Regions from separate parts of the Bradyrhizobium sp. T-1 genome, predicted to be linked through region 1. Evidence: predicted binding sites of a transcription regulator. Region 1 holds the regulator's gene; each other region holds the start of a gene.
What was found. The regulator LexA, encoded in region 1, represses DNA repair genes until DNA is damaged. The targets are predictions, from matches to a motif close to TGTTCNNNNTGTGTTCNG.
Positions count from the first base shown of each region.

Region 1 (3,697 bases):
GCCGCTGGCCGAAGAATCAGTCTCGCTCGATGAGGCCTTTCATCGCGTGCTCGCGCGCGATGTCGCGGCGCGGCGGACGCAACCGCCACAGGCGATGTCAGCGATGGATGGCTATGCCGTCCGCGCGGCCGATGCGGCAAAGGTCGACGCGCAGCTGACCGTCATTGGCGAGGTCGCAGCCGGCCGCCCTTACGCAGGAACTGTCGGCGCGGGCGAAGCGGTCCGGATCTTCACCGGCGGCGTCGTTCCCGATGGCGCGGACGCCGTCGTGATCCAGGAGGACACGGTCGCCGACGGCAGACGCATCGTGATCAGGGAAGCCGCCATCGCCGGACGGCACATCCGCCCTGCCGGTATCGACTTCCGCGAGGGTGACGTGCTCTTGCGCAAGGGCGCGCGGCTGACCGAGCGCGACGTCGCGCTCGCCGCCGGCATGAACCACCCGCAGCTTGCCGTTCGCCGCCGCCCGAAGGTCGCGATTCTCGCCACCGGCGACGAGCTGGTGATGCCGGGCTCAACGCCCGGCCATGGCCAGATCGTCTATTCCAACGGCTACGCCCTGCATGCGCTCGCCCGCAGCGAGGGCGCCGATACCGTCGACCTCGGCGTTGCCGCCGACACGCTTGCCGCCACCACCGCCGGCATCCGCCGTGCGCGCGAATCCGGTGCCGACATCCTGATCACGACCGGCGGCGCCTCAGTCGGTGACCACGATCTGGTGCAGCAGGCGCTGAGGGAAGAAGGCACCGCGATGGCGTTCTGGAAGATTGCGATGCGGCCGGGCAAGCCGATGATGAACGGCCAGCTCGGGCCGATGCGGGTGATCGGACTGCCCGGCAATCCCGTGTCGTCCTATGTGTGCGCCTTCCTGTTCATGGTGCCGCTGATTCGCGCGCTCTCAGGTCGCTCCGCGGTTCATCACCGTCGCGAACGCGCCGTGCTCGGCCGCGATGTCGGCGCCAACGACCAGCGCGAGGATTATCTGCGCGCGCGCCTCGACATGCGCGACGACGGCACGCTCGTCGTCGTCCCCGTCGATCACCAGGACTCCTCGCTGCTTGCGAATCTCGCTGCGGCACAGGCACTTCTCGTGCGCCCGCCGTTTGCGCCGAAGGCCGCGACGGGCACGCCTTGCGAGGTGCTGCGACTGCCCGCCTGACCGCTTCGTTCGCAACCGTTCCGCGAACTTTGTCGCGTTCACGGTAAATTAAGCAGTTGCGGAACATGTATCGAACATATAGTGTCCGTTCATGATTTGTTTCGAGCATGTAGCGGCTTATCGCTGAACTCAGCGTCTCGGAATCGAACGACATCAACCGGGGGATTTTGGTCGAGATGTTAACGCGCAAACAGTACGAGCTCCTGCGGTTCATCAGCGAGCGGTTGAAGGAAAGCGGCGTGCCGCCCTCCTTCGACGAGATGAAGGACGCGCTCGATCTGCGCTCGAAATCAGGCATCCATCGCCTGATCACCGCGCTCGAGGAGCGTGGCTTCATCCGGCGCCTGCCGAACCGCGCCCGCGCGATCGAAGTGATCAAGCTGCCCGAGCTCCAGGCCGCCGCCGGCAACCGCCGCGGCTTCACGCCGAGCGTCATCGAGGGCAACCTCGGCAAGGTGCGCACGACCTCGAGTCCACCCGCCGACGAGGGCGAACGCCCGGTTGCAGTGCCCGTGATGGGTCGGATCGCGGCCGGTACGCCGATCGAGGCCTTGCAGACCCGCAGCCACACCATCAGCGTCCCGCCGGACATGCTCGGGGCTGGCGAGCACTACGCGCTCGAAGTACGCGGCGATTCGATGGTCGATGCCGGCATTCTCGATGGCGACATGGCGCTGATCCAGCGCAACGAGAGCTGCGACACCGGCGATATCGTGGTGGCCCTGATCGACGACGAAGAGGCCACGCTGAAGCGCTTCCGCCGCCGCGGCGCCTCGATTGCACTTGAGCCTGCCAATGCGGCCTATGAGGTGCGCATCCTTCCGCCCAACCGGGTGAAGATCCAGGGCAAGCTGATCGGGCTGTACCGGAAGTATTGAGCGCGTCGCGATCGACGACCGCGATCAACGATTGGAGCGGACGATTGTCCGCTCCGGCTGGATAGTCTTTCTGGTTTTGCACAGATTATCCGGTCCCCTCTCCAGCGCGACATCCTCGGTACGCCGCAACGAAGCACGCGTCGCTTCGCAGGCCTTTGAGAGACCGAGGAGACCACCATGCGCAAGATCATTTTGAGCACCGTCGCGATGGCGCTGATCGCAGCATCAGCGTCGCAGGCCTTGGCTGCGCAGCACCACGCCCGCAAGGCACCGCAGGCGACGAGCGAGCAATTCCGCAACGCCCGCAACGCCGTCGAGCAGCCGTCGCAACCGGGCTGGCAATATTCGGGCTGGTCGGCACCTGCTGGCCGCTGAGGCAACGCGCTCTCCGAATGCGCGAGAGCAGGCTTTGTTCCTCGTGCATTTGAAAAAGATAATGTGATCGCGCGCTGCGGATGCGAGCCGCAGATTTGCCCACAAACAAGCATAAGATCGCAGGCTTCCACTCTGATAGGGGCCTGCGCGTCCGAGACAGAGGCGTGGGTCGCTATCCTGATTGAGGAGCACCCCGATGTGTGACTACAGCCTGCACGCTGTCGCGACGCGCCCCGCAGAAGTGGGCGAGACGATCGTCACGACAACCTTCCGCGGCACCTCGACGCGCGGCTTCGCCTCCGAAGCCGACATGTCGGTCGCGGTCTGCCTCCTTCCGGGAACGGAGCTCGCCTTCGCCGACAACGTCCGCTACGATAATCGCTGGATCTGGACCCGCACTGTCAACTCGCGCGTCGGCAAGTTCGGCAAGATCGATCCGCACATTCCCGATCGTCATCACGACGCGATCGAATTCCCCGACGGCAAATACGTGCTGGTGACGCAGCTGGTCGAAGGCCAGCGCGCGACCGTGCTGCAACTGCCGGTGACCCAGCCGCTCGGCGAGCGCGAGCAGAAGCCGCGCGTGATCGCCGACAACCGCACGACGCCCCCGCGTCTGCCGATCGGCTGAGACAACGGCCTTAATCCTCGGCCTGAAGGTCGGCCTCCGATGGTGTTGCGTCTTTGGCGCGCGGAGCTGTCGATCGTGGCATGAGGGTCTGTTCGAATTCTCCATCGCCGGCCGCCGCCGGCGACCAGGGGCGATTTGCGCCTCTCGCCTTCACCGCCGCAATCGCAAAACCGTCACCACGCTGCGTCAGCGCCAGTGCACCCTGACGCGCAAGACGCGGTCGATCGACCACCATCGCAGCGCAATCCGGCGGCGCGGGCCTGGCTGTCACCACCAGCGCGGCACGGCTGCAATCGTCGGCCAGTGCGTCGATGCGCAGCGCCAGCGCAATCATGCGGCCGTCGGCGAGCGGCGTCACGCAACCGATTTCGTCGCAGGACACGCCGTCACCGAGCGAGGCGCTGCCGGCATCGCGCGGATCGGCGTCCGCAGCTAGCCACTCCTTCAGCAGGAAATTGTCCTTGCTGGTCCTGATCAGATGCAGCTGCCCGTCCCTGCCCCGCACCGCGACGCTTTGACCGTTACCGGCGATGAGGATGTCGGGCTGACGGACCGACAGACCCCAGACGGTAGCTGCCATGAGCACGAACGCGCCCGACCAGCGCAGCGGAGTGCGCAACAGACCCAATAGGATGAGGCCGAGGCTGGCAGCGA
Region 1 covers NZ_CM132115.1:3,966,539-3,970,235, reverse strand. Annotated here, with positions in the region: gene ACWAT4_RS19050 (molybdopterin molybdotransferase MoeA) at 1-1,159, shown strand, start outside; gene lexA (transcriptional repressor LexA) at 1,336-2,037, shown strand; gene ACWAT4_RS19040 (hypothetical protein) at 2,215-2,412, shown strand; gene ACWAT4_RS19035 (hypothetical protein) at 2,609-3,043, shown strand; gene ACWAT4_RS19030 (ComEC/Rec2 family competence protein) at 3,054-3,697, opposite strand, start outside.

Region 2 (3,697 bases), 2.4 Mb from region 1:
CTTGGCATCGCCGTGCTGGCTGCCTCTCCGGCCTCAACGCCGTTCGGCGTCACCTCCCTGATCTCGCCTGCGCAGGCCGCTGAGGGGACTGCGACGCCGCCGGGCTTCGGCGACCTCGTCAGCAAGGTCAAGCCGGCCGTCATCTCGGTCCGGGTGAAGATCGACCAGGACAACGACAAGAGCGCAATGCTGCAACAGAACCGGATGGATCAGGACGAGAATTCCCCGTTCGACCAGTTCTCGCGGGAGTTCGGGTTCCGCTTTCCGGGTGGCATGAACGGCATGCCGCGCCAGCGTCACCAGATGATCACGGGCGAGGGGTCCGGCTTCTTCATCTCGGCCGACGGTTATGCCGTGACCAACAACCATGTCGTCGACCATGCCGAGTCCGTGCAGGTGACGACAGACGACGGCACGATCTACACCGCGAAAGTGGTCGGTACTGATCCGAAGACCGATCTCGCGCTGATCAAGGTCGACGGCAAGAAGGACTTTCCGTTCGTCAAATTCGCTGACCAGAAGGCGCGGATCGGCGATTGGGTGGTTGCGGTCGGCAATCCCTTCGGCCTCGGCGGCACCGTGACCGCCGGCATTGTCTCGGCGAACGGCCGCGACATCGGCAATGGTCCCTATGACGACTTCATCCAGATTGATGCACCGATCAACAAGGGCAATTCCGGCGGTCCGGCCTTCGACATGAACGGCAACGTAATTGGCGTGAACACCGCGATCTTCTCGCCGTCGGGCGGCTCGGTCGGCATCGGCTTCGACATTCCGGCCTCGACCGCAAAGCTCGTCATCGCGCAGCTGAAGGACAAGGGGGCCGTTACCCGCGGCTGGCTCGGCGTGCAGGTGCAGCCGGTGACTGCGGAGATCGCCGATAGTCTTGGCCTGAAGGCGGCACGCGGCGCGATCGTGGACAACCCGCAGGATGGTAGCCCGGCGGCGAGGGCCGGCATCGAGGCGGGCGACGTCATCACCGCCGTCAACGGCACCGCGATCAAGGACTCCCGCGATCTCGCCCGCACCATCGCCACGCTGGCGCCGGGTACGTCCGTGAAGCTCGACGTCGTCCACAAGGGCGACACCAAGACGGTGACGCTCGCGCTCGGCGAACTGCCGAACGAGCGGCAAGCCAAAGGAGGCGACAAGGCTGACGACGGCAAGACGCAGCAGGCCCCCGGCACGCCGCGCCTCGGCCTCAGCCTGGCGCCGGCTGGCGACGTCCAGGGGGCCGGGCAGAAGGGCGTCGTGGTGACCGAGGTCGACCCGCAGGGGCCGGCGGCGCAGCACGGCATCCAGACCGGCGACGTCATCCTCAATGTCGGCGGCAAGGCGGTCGCCAATGTCGGCGACGTCCGTTCCGAGCTGGCGCAGGCCAAATCGTCCGGCAAGAGCAGCGTGCTGTTGCAGGTGAAGAACGCGGAGGCGACCCGGTTCGTCGCGGTGCCGCTCGCCTGATCGCTCAATCCTGCAGCAAATTCAAAAGGCGGCCCGCGGGCCGCCTTTTTCGTGCGCGACCGCGAGATACCCACAGGGCACCGATAACATTCTCGTTAACGGCAGCAATGATGACAGGTTCGTCCGAAAAAGCCGCGTTCGCTCGTCAGACTTCGGAATCGCTTTGGCGGCAATGACGGCGCCGAGGCAGTTGCAGGAGTGGAACTTCGGACGTCCGGCTGCTTTGTGGAACCGGCCGGTGGTCCGCATTTGATCGGTGCCGACATGGATCGATTGAAGCTCTCGCTGAAGCTTGCGCTGCTCGCGGCGCCGCTCGTGATGTCGACCGGAAGTGCCCTGGGACGCGATGACGGCCGCTTCGCCGACTCACCGCTGAAGCCCTGGTTCGATAGCCTGCGCAGCCATCTCGGTCCGTGCTGCTCGGACGCCGACGGCGTTGCCGTGGCCGATCCTGATTGGGACTCCCATAATGGTCATTATCGGGTCCGTATCGATGGGGAGTGGGTCGATGTCCCCGACGAAGCCGTGATCACTGAGCCGAACCGCGCCGGTCGCACCATGGTCTGGCCGGTCAAGACGGCGTTCGGCGTTTCGATCCGCTGCTTCATGCCCGGCAGCATGATCTGACAGGTCGGCGCTATCGCTTGGTGGATTTGCGCTTCGAGCTCTTTTTCTTGGTGGTCTTTTTCTTGGACGTCTTTCGCTTCGACGACTTCTTCGGGACCTTCTTGCCCTTCTTGCGCGCCTCAGAGAGGCCGATCGCAATCGCCTGCTTGCGGCTCTTCACGGGTCCGCCGCGACCGCCCCGTCCGCTCTTGGCGGTGCCTTTCTTGTAACGCCGCATCTCGCGCTCGACATCATCGCCGGAGCTGCGCGAATAGCGGCGCTTCTTTGCCTTGCGTGCCATCAACTCTCTCCCTTGACCTCGGAAGAGAACAGGAGGGCTGACGCAACGTTCCAAAAGCTGCCGCGCGCCTCAGAATGAGTTCGCGAGCTCGATCTCCGCCTCCAGCACCTGGATGCGGCGCGCGGCTTCGGCAGAGGACAAGCCTCGATCATATTGCGCCGGCTGGTAAGCCTCTTCGCTCAGCCGTTTCAGCCGCAGCCCCTGCGCCCGGGTCATCTGCTCCATGAGAAAAGCCTTGGCGTCGTATTTACCCTGAACCTGCATGTTCGTTCTCCGTCCTGAATTCGTGGCTTGACTATATGTTCTTATTTTGTTCTAACAAGCCATGGACAACAGAATTAATGAAATTCGACGTAAAATCAGCGCCTTGAGGCTGGAGATGGCCGATGTGGAGGCGTCTGTACGCGATCTCATCAACCGTGATCGCGACTGCACCGAACGGGCTCGGGCGCAGATGGATCTGCGCCGGAAAATCAACCTGTTGATCGGCGAATGGAAGGCTGCAGGCGGGGGCGAAGTATTGCCCGATATTCGCGACCGCGTGCGTCTTCGTCCCTTGAAGAACGAGATCGGGCCGGCCGGTGTGGCCGCGCGCCGCTGAGATAGGTCACGCACGCGGCAGAGGGAGGCGGGCGGTGGAGGAAGACCCGGACACCTACCGGATCCTGAAGCTGCGCGCCGAGATCCTTGAATTGGGCTCCGCGATCCGGCAATTGCAGCGTGAGGGTCTCGATGATGCAGCGGCCCAACTGCTGATCGCGCGCAAGCGGGCCCAGCTCGATCAACTCGTGAAGACGGGCTCCGCAGGCAGCGGCCTGAACATCACTGACATCCGACGCAGCTAAAGCGGTCGCGCAACGCGACATGCCGGAGCTCGTCCATGCCGGATGCCGAAATGGCCGCCCTGCTGCGAGCGGTTCTTGATGAAGTCTGCGCGGAAATTCCTCTGTCGGATACGACGACGCGCGAGCGTGTCGCTGCGAGGCTGCGTAAGGCCGCACAGACAAATCGCCACGCCGTGCAAGATCTGCGACAGGTCGCGCGTGACGCTCTGATCCGTGCACCGACGATGTGGCGCTAGAGCTCCGCTGCCGGCGCGACGTGGCTGTCGCAAAAAGCCCCGCGTGGCCGCGGGGCTCCTCATTGCGGTGAACCCGTCCTTACTTGCTCATTCCGTTCTGGGGCTTGGTCATGCTGCCGCCCTGATCGCTGCCGGGGCCGGCTCCGCCCTGTCCGGACGCGTCGGGCGGAACGGTCTTCTTCATGTTGGCGCCCGTCGTGGTCTGCGACATGGAGGCGTGGTGCTTCTTGTGCGACTTTGCTTCAGCC
Region 2 covers NZ_CM132115.1:6,376,435-6,380,131, reverse strand. Annotated here, with positions in the region: gene ACWAT4_RS30595 (Do family serine endopeptidase) at 1-1,461, shown strand, start outside; gene ACWAT4_RS30590 (hypothetical protein) at 1,726-2,088, shown strand; gene ACWAT4_RS30585 (DUF6496 domain-containing protein) at 2,099-2,368, opposite strand; gene ACWAT4_RS30580 (DUF3072 domain-containing protein) at 2,438-2,632, opposite strand; gene ACWAT4_RS30575 (hypothetical protein) at 2,748-2,969, shown strand; gene ACWAT4_RS30570 (hypothetical protein) at 3,004-3,213, shown strand; gene ACWAT4_RS30565 (hypothetical protein) at 3,249-3,449, shown strand; gene ACWAT4_RS30560 (hypothetical protein) at 3,529-3,697, opposite strand, start outside.
Region 2: the regulator LexA is predicted to act here: its motif matches at 2,669-2,686, upstream of ACWAT4_RS30580 (DUF3072 domain-containing protein).

Region 3 (3,697 bases), 2.7 Mb from region 1:
GCGCGCGCTCTCGACGGAAGCTTGCCTTTGCTGGCCTGGCCTTAATTGGCTTTTTGGCGGACGTGTCCCGAATCATGGCCGGGATCGTGCGCAAGCCGACCCGCTCGCGCAACCGGGAACCCCGCGCAATTCCCGTTATTCGGGCCGGTCGCCCTACTCCGCCAGATGCACCCGCCGGTCGTCGCCGACCTCGATGCCGGGCGCGACGACGACCTCCCAGGGATGGCCGTCGGGATCGGCAAAATAGCCGGAATAGCCGCCGTAATCGGTCTCATGCGCGGCCTTCAGCAGCTTCGCGCCCTTGCCGAGTGCGAAGGCCAGCACCGCATCGACTTCCTCGCGCGTGGCGCAGTTCCAGGCGAGCGTCACCCCGCGGAAGGTTGTTGGCCTCGGATTGTCCGGCAGCTTGGCATCGGCCGCGAGCTGGTCCCAGGGAAACAGGCCGAGCACCGGACCGCCGGTCTCGAAGAACGCCACGGCCTCGCCGGTCGCCTTCAGCCGGCGCGAGAAACCGAGCGCGGCATAGAAAGCAATGCTGGTGCGGATATCACTCACGCCGAGCGTGACCACCGTCAGTCGTGGTACCGGGGCCGGCAGTTCCTTACGCATCACACACCTCGTTCGCTCCGCGCCCTAGAACAGGCTGAGCTGCTCGCCGTTCTGCTTCGGCCGCGCAAAATGATCCGTGGTCAGCTTCGAGCGGCGCTTGTTCAGGCCGAGCCTGTCGCAGGCGATCTCAAAGCGGCGGCCGATGGTCCAGGCCATCGGACCCGTACCCTTCATCCGCTCGCCCCATTTCGAGTCGTAGTCGCGACCGCCGCGCATGTCGCGAATCAGCGTGAAGACGTGGCGATAGCGGTCGGGATAGTTCGCCATCAGCCATTCGCGGAAGAGATCCCGCACTTCCAATGGAAGCCGCAACAACACATAGGAGGCTTCCTTGACGCCGGCATGGGCTGCGGCGTCGAGAATGCGCTCGATCTCGGAATCGTTCAGCGCTGGGATCACGGGCGCGACCATCACCGTGGTCGGAATGCCGGCCTCCGAAAGCTGCTTCAGCGCCTCCAGCCGCTTCGGCGGCGTGGAGGCCCGCGGCTCCATTGTGCGCGCGAGCTTTGGATCGAGCGAGGTCACCGAGATCGCGACCTTGGCGAGGTTGCGCTTGGCCATGCGCGCCAGAATGTCGATGTCGCGCACGACCAGCGCGGATTTGGTGACGATGCCGACAGGATGGCCGGTGCGCTCCAGCACCTCCAAAATGCCGCGCATGATTTTGCGCTCGCGCTCGATCGGCTGATAGGGGTCGGTGTTGGTGCCGATCGCGATCATCCGCGGCTCGTAGCCGGTCGCCGCGAGTTCCTTCTCGAGCAGCGCCGGCGCCTCGGGCTTCACGAACAGCTTCGACTCGAAGTCGAGCCCCGGCGACAGGCCGAGATAGGCATGCGTCGGCCGCGCGAAGCAATAGACGCAGCCATGCTCACAGCCGCGATAAGGATTGATCGAACGGTCGAAGCCGATATCGGGAGACTCGTTGCGGGTGATCACCTTGCGCGAGGTGTCGACGCCGACCGTCGTCTTGAACGGCGGCAGCTCTTCCAGGCTCAGCCAGCCATCGTCGAAGGCGACGCGCGCCTCGGCTTCAAAGCGGCCGCTAGCGTTGGACTGTGCACCCCGCCCTCGCCTGCGCGCGCGGTCGATGACGACGCCAAGTTCTGGAAAATCCGCGGGGAAATCAGAAGGCGCACCCGCCGGCTCGGAGGGCGCCGTGACCGGCGGGTGCTTGAGAGCAGAAGAAGAAGCTGGACTCATGAAAGCATGATAGCACGGCAAAGGAACAAATCAAGAACAAGAATGAAAAACGCGAAAACAACCCCATGCACAGTAGCCGCCCAGATTTCAGGCAAGGTCCTTTGACCTCACGCAACAAGCCCGTCACGGCCATCTCGTTTGATGCGCGACAGGATCGATCGTGACGGAACAAAGTTGGTGACGATCGCTGGGTGGAGGTCGGCAGGAACATGACAATCCAACGAAAAACGGCCGCCGCGAGCGGCGACCTCGATCTCCTCGATCGCTACTGGCGCGCCGCGAATTATCTCTCGGTCGGGCAAATCTATCTGCTGGACAACCCGTTGCTGCGCGAGCCGTTGCGGCCCGAACACATCAAGCCACGCCTGCTCGGCCATTGGGGCACGACGCCCGGGCTGAACTTCATCTATGCCCACCTGAACCGTGTCATCCGCGCGCAGGATCTCAGCGTGCTCTATGTCTGCGGTCCCGGCCATGGCGGCCCGGGCATGGTCGCCAACACCTATCTGGAAGGCAGTTACAGCGAGATCTATCCGAACATCCCGCGCGATGCGGACGGATTGCGGAAGCTTTTCAGGCAGTTCTCCTTCCCGGGCGGCATTCCGAGCCACGCGGCACCGGAGACGCCGGGCTCGATCCACGAGGGCGGCGAACTTGGCTACGCGCTGGTGCACGCCTATGGCGCAGCGCTCGACAATCCCGACCTGATCGTCGCCTGCGTCGTCGGCGACGGGGAGGCCGAGACCGGCCCGCTTGCGGCGTCCTGGCACTCCAACAAGTTCCTGAACCCGGCACATGACGGCGCCGTGCTGCCAATCCTCCACCTCAACGGCTACAAGATCGCCAACCCGACCGTGCTCGGCCGGATGCCCGACAGCGAGATCCGCGATCTCTTCCGCGGCTTCGGCCACGAGCCGCTGTTCGTCGAGGGCGACGATCCGCAACCGATGCACCAGGCCATGGCCGACGCGCTCGACGTCGCGATCGCCAGCATCCGCTCGATCCAGCAGCACGCCCGCGACGGACGCACGAGCGTCGAGCGGCCGCGCTGGCCGATGATCGTGCTGCGCAGCCCGAAGGGCTGGACCGGCCCCAGGGAAGTCGACGGCAAGAAGGTCGAAGGCTTTTGGCGCGCGCACCAGGTGCCCGTTGCAGGCTGCCGCGAAAGCCCGGCGCATTTGAAGATTCTCGAGGACTGGATGCGCAGCTACGAGCCGGAAAAACTGTTCGACACGAACGGCGCGCTCATCCCCGAACTGCAGGCTCTCGCGCCCGAAGGGAACAGGCGCATGGGCGCCAATCCGCATGCCAATGGCGGGCTGCTGAAGAAGGAGCTGAAGCTGCCGGACTTTCGCAGCTTCGCGCTCGACGTGCCGCAGCCGGGCAGTGTCACGGGCGAAGCGACGCGTGAGCTCGGTAAATTCTTGCGCGACGTCATCCGCCTCAACGCGCGGGAGCGCAACTTCCGCATCATGGGCCCGGACGAGACCGCATCAAACCGGCTCGATGCCGTGTTCGACACCACCGAGCGCGTCTGGATGGAGCCGATCGAACCTTACGACGTGCATCTCGCGCAAGACGGCCGCGTGATGGAAGTCTTGAGCGAGCATCTTTGCCAGGGCTGGCTCGAGGGCTACCTGCTCACCGGCCGCCACGGCTTCTTCTCCTGCTACGAGGCCTTCATCCACATCGTGGATTCCATGTTCAACCAGCACGCCAAATGGCTCAAGGTGACGCGGCACCTGCCATGGCGACGACCGATCGCCTCGCTCAACTATCTCCTGACCTCGCATGTCTGGCGCCAGGACCATAACGGCTTCAGCCATCAGGATCCCGGATTCGTCGATCTCGTCGCCAACAAGAAGGCCGATATCGTCCGCATCTATTT
Region 3 covers NZ_CM132115.1:6,646,537-6,650,233, forward strand. Annotated here, with positions in the region: gene ACWAT4_RS31850 (ribonuclease HII) at 1-76, opposite strand, end outside; gene ACWAT4_RS31855 (VOC family protein) at 154-609, opposite strand; gene ACWAT4_RS31860 (PA0069 family radical SAM protein) at 634-1,809, opposite strand; gene ACWAT4_RS31865 (phosphoketolase family protein) at 2,019-3,697, shown strand, end outside.
Region 3: the regulator LexA is predicted to act here: its motif matches at 1,831-1,848, upstream of ACWAT4_RS31860 (PA0069 family radical SAM protein).

Region 4 (3,697 bases), 780 kb from region 1:
CGGCGGCCCGAGCGCTGCACGATTGCGTTTGGGCCAAGGCAGATGAGAAGGCAGACGAAAAAGAAAACGCCAGAAATATAATTCCAAGAGCAGTCGCAATTTTCATTGGTCGCCCCCTTAAAGTTGTTGTTCCAATCGGGGAACCATATCGCGGTCACAATCCGCTAACCACCGGACCGGGACACCTCTGGCCAAATGCGGACAGCACCCCAATTCCGGTGCTGTTCTAATTCGGACGGCGATTTCGGGAAATTAGGACACTGAGAAATTTACGGGGGATGGAGCAAAAAACGCCGCCCGCTTAAATCTATCGCGGACGGCGGCTTTCCAGCCCCGGGGGGATGGATGCAAAACCCCGGCAGGGATTAGTCTGCACAGCGCGTGCCAAGGTTCATGTCCCGGAGAGAGACATCTGCAGGGGCGGAGCGAGGACATTGAAACGAAGTCCACAGATTCACTTGAATGCGTGGACCCAAATGAGGGAGGCCGCCAACTGAGGCGGCCTTAATGCTTGGTGCTCGCGTTCCGATGGATGATGGAAACGCAGAACAACCGTGCAGTCGTCGAGCGTACTTCCACAGCCAGATCTGGCCGCTCGCCTTTGAAGACGGATTCCTTGGCGATCCCGGTCAGTGTTTGCATCGCTTCGGCTTCGGCGGCTTTGAGATTGGGCAGGCGCAGACCTTCCTCGTCTGCAAAGAACTCGTGGCCACTTTGGATGTCAAAGAAATAGCGTTCCATCAAGGCGCTCCATCGTCGTGTAGGCGGGAGCGCAATCAGTCTCTCTGCCACCGATGCCTACGGGCGGAGCCTCGATCGGTGATGGGACGACAATAAGCCGGCTGGCAGATGGTTGCTAGAACGACTCTGGTGGCTGCAAGCCGGGCGATCTCAGCCATTCGCTCATGTGAGCGCCGGTTTCGGCCTGTCTGGCTTTGCGGAGGGCATCCTCACGCTGAGGACCTGGGGGGAGGGATTTGGCCTTTTCTCGGAGGCGTTCGGCTTCTTGGGCAAGGCGGTCTTCAAGCGAAAGGGTCTGTTTGAAACGGCGGCGTTTCGACATGACGCAACCTCGTGGCTCCGGGTCCTAACCGTTGGGTTCGAGTATCTGCGAAGCTTAATATGCAGGCGAGGCGGCTTCAGTTCCAAAGTGAACACTTCAACTTGGGACACTTGGCGGCAGATGCGGGCAGCGCCCAAATTCTGGTGCCGGCCAAGGTCAGCGCCCAACCCAACCCTTTCAAAAGAACATATTGCGAACATGGAACAGATCGTGTACATTGCTTTTATCGACGACCCGCCGCGCCAACCGTTTGTCCCGCACCCGAATCCTCGCCATAAGGAGCACGACCCAATGTCCACCACTGCCCTGCGTATCGTCGAAGGATCTTCCATGGACAAGAGTAAAGCTCTGGCTGCCGCGCTCTCCCAGATCGAGCGCCAGTTCGGCAAGGGCTCGGTAATGAAGCTCGGTAAGAACGACCGTTCGATGGACATCGAGGCGGTGTCCTCCGGCTCGCTCGGGCTCGATATCGCGCTCGGCATCGGCGGCCTGCCCAAGGGGCGTATCGTCGAGATCTACGGGCCGGAATCCTCAGGCAAGACCACGCTGGCGCTGCACACGGTGGCGGAAGCGCAGAAGAAGGGCGGCATCTGCGCCTTCATCGACGCCGAGCACGCGCTCGACCCGGTCTATGCCCGCAAGCTCGGCGTCAATATCGACGAGCTCCTGATCTCCCAGCCCGACACCGGCGAGCAGGCGCTGGAAATCTGCGACACGCTGGTGCGCTCGAGTGCGGTGGACGTGCTGGTGGTCGATTCGGTTGCGGCGCTGGTGCCGAAGGCCGAGCTCGAAGGCGAGATGGGCGATGCGCTGCCGGGCCTGCAGGCCCGCCTGATGAGCCAGGCGCTGCGTAAGCTCACGGCCTCGATCAACAAATCCAACACCATGGTGATCTTCATCAACCAGATCCGCATGAAGATCGGTGTGATGTACGGCTCGCCCGAAACCACGACCGGCGGTAACGCGCTGAAGTTTTATGCTTCCGTCCGCCTCGATATCCGCCGCATCGGCGCGATCAAGGAGCGCGACGAAGTGGTCGGCAACACCACCCGCGTCAAGGTGGTGAAGAACAAGCTGGCACCGCCGTTCAAGCAGGTCGAGTTCGACATCATGTATGGCGAGGGCGTCTCCAAGATGGGCGAGATCCTCGATCTCGGCGTCAAGGCCGGTATCGTCGAGAAGTCCGGCGCCTGGTTCTCCTATGACAGCCAGCGTCTCGGCCAGGGCCGCGAGAACTCGAAAGCGTTCCTGAAGGCCAACCCCGACATCACCGCCAAGATCGAAACCGCGATCCGCCAGAACTCCGGCCTGATCTCCGAGCAGATTTTGGCCGGCACGCCCGAGAGCGACGCCGACGGCGAGGAGCCGGCGGACGAGTAAGCCGTACCAGTAGAGTTTCGCGAGGAGCGGGCGCTGAGGACGTTGAGTTGCCGACGTCGTCAGTGCCCGTTTCTTTTTGCGTCGTGGTGATCGGGTGGCGTGATGAAACGTCTGATCTTGACCGGCTGTGGCGCTACGGCGCTGCGTTGACGAAGCCTTGAGGCTACAGGCATGAAGCGGATCCTGGAATTGATCGCGCCGGCCGATGTGTCGCCCTTTGAAGTGTTCCAGGGGTATCAGAAGGGTAACGCACGGCGCGTCTTCGACTATTGGGAAGTTGGAGCGTTGCTTGATGGGCTCGCCCGGTGCGAGAGGCCGGCGGTCGCAGGACTGGATGAAGGCCCGGTTTCACTGGAGATGCACAACGATTCAATCCGTTTCGATCGGTACAAGCGGTCGCAATTATCGCTGACCGGGTTCGGCAAGGCGATGCTGGGAGGTGACCAGAGTTTTCGCCGGCACAACCGGATTGATCGCTGGTGGGGCGGCACCCACCTGACCAACGAGCGGCTCTGGCGATGGGACCCAGAGACCCGCTCGCTTGTTGCGCCTGGATGATGTTTACGTGTTCGCTCAACATGTTCTTGTCTTGCGTATCAATTTTGAGAGGCGATAGTGTCCCATTTGATCCTGACGACGAACGATCGCGCTGAGGCCACGCTTCGCCAGACGCTTCTCGCGAACGTCGTGCTTGGACTCCGTCCACGCTTCGTCTCGAGGAAATTGCCGTCCGAGGAGCGGCTTCTGATAGGGCTGGAGCGCCGATCGGAAAAGCACTGCAATCCCGGCGATCATTGGCTCGATGACGTCTGTCGCGGCGCGCTCGACGGTTTCGGAACGCGCGATATCGGGTTCTTCGAGCTGTGTGCGAAGTTCGACTCGATTGAAATATGGGTCGACCCTCAAGCCAACGATCAGCTTGTACTGGTCTGGCTGCTGGACCTTCTTCGCCCCTACAAAGAGATCACGACGAAGCTGAGTCTGGTGCACACAGACGATCAGGTTGCGAACTATGCTCCCGAGTCTGTCGCAAAATGGAAGCTGCCGGCCTTCAGGGTGACCGACAATCATTTCGCGATGGCGAGCTGCGCTTGGCAGGCTTATCGGGCTGAAACGCCAAAGCCCTGTTTCGATCTTCTGATGACGGATTTGATGATTCTGCCGAGACTTCGATCGGCGCTCATTGCGTTGCTTGAAGAGCTCCCGGACAGCGTGACGGGCCTAGGTGCCACCGAAATGGACATGCTGGGCCGT
Region 4 covers NZ_CM132115.1:3,181,661-3,185,357, forward strand. Annotated here, with positions in the region: gene ACWAT4_RS15145 (DUF6894 family protein) at 505-741, opposite strand; gene ACWAT4_RS15150 (hypothetical protein) at 857-1,063, opposite strand; gene recA (recombinase RecA) at 1,355-2,443, shown strand; gene ACWAT4_RS15160 (hypothetical protein) at 2,615-3,001, shown strand; gene ACWAT4_RS15165 (hypothetical protein) at 3,059-3,697, shown strand, end outside.
Region 4: the regulator LexA is predicted to act here: its motif matches at 1,245-1,262, upstream of recA (recombinase RecA).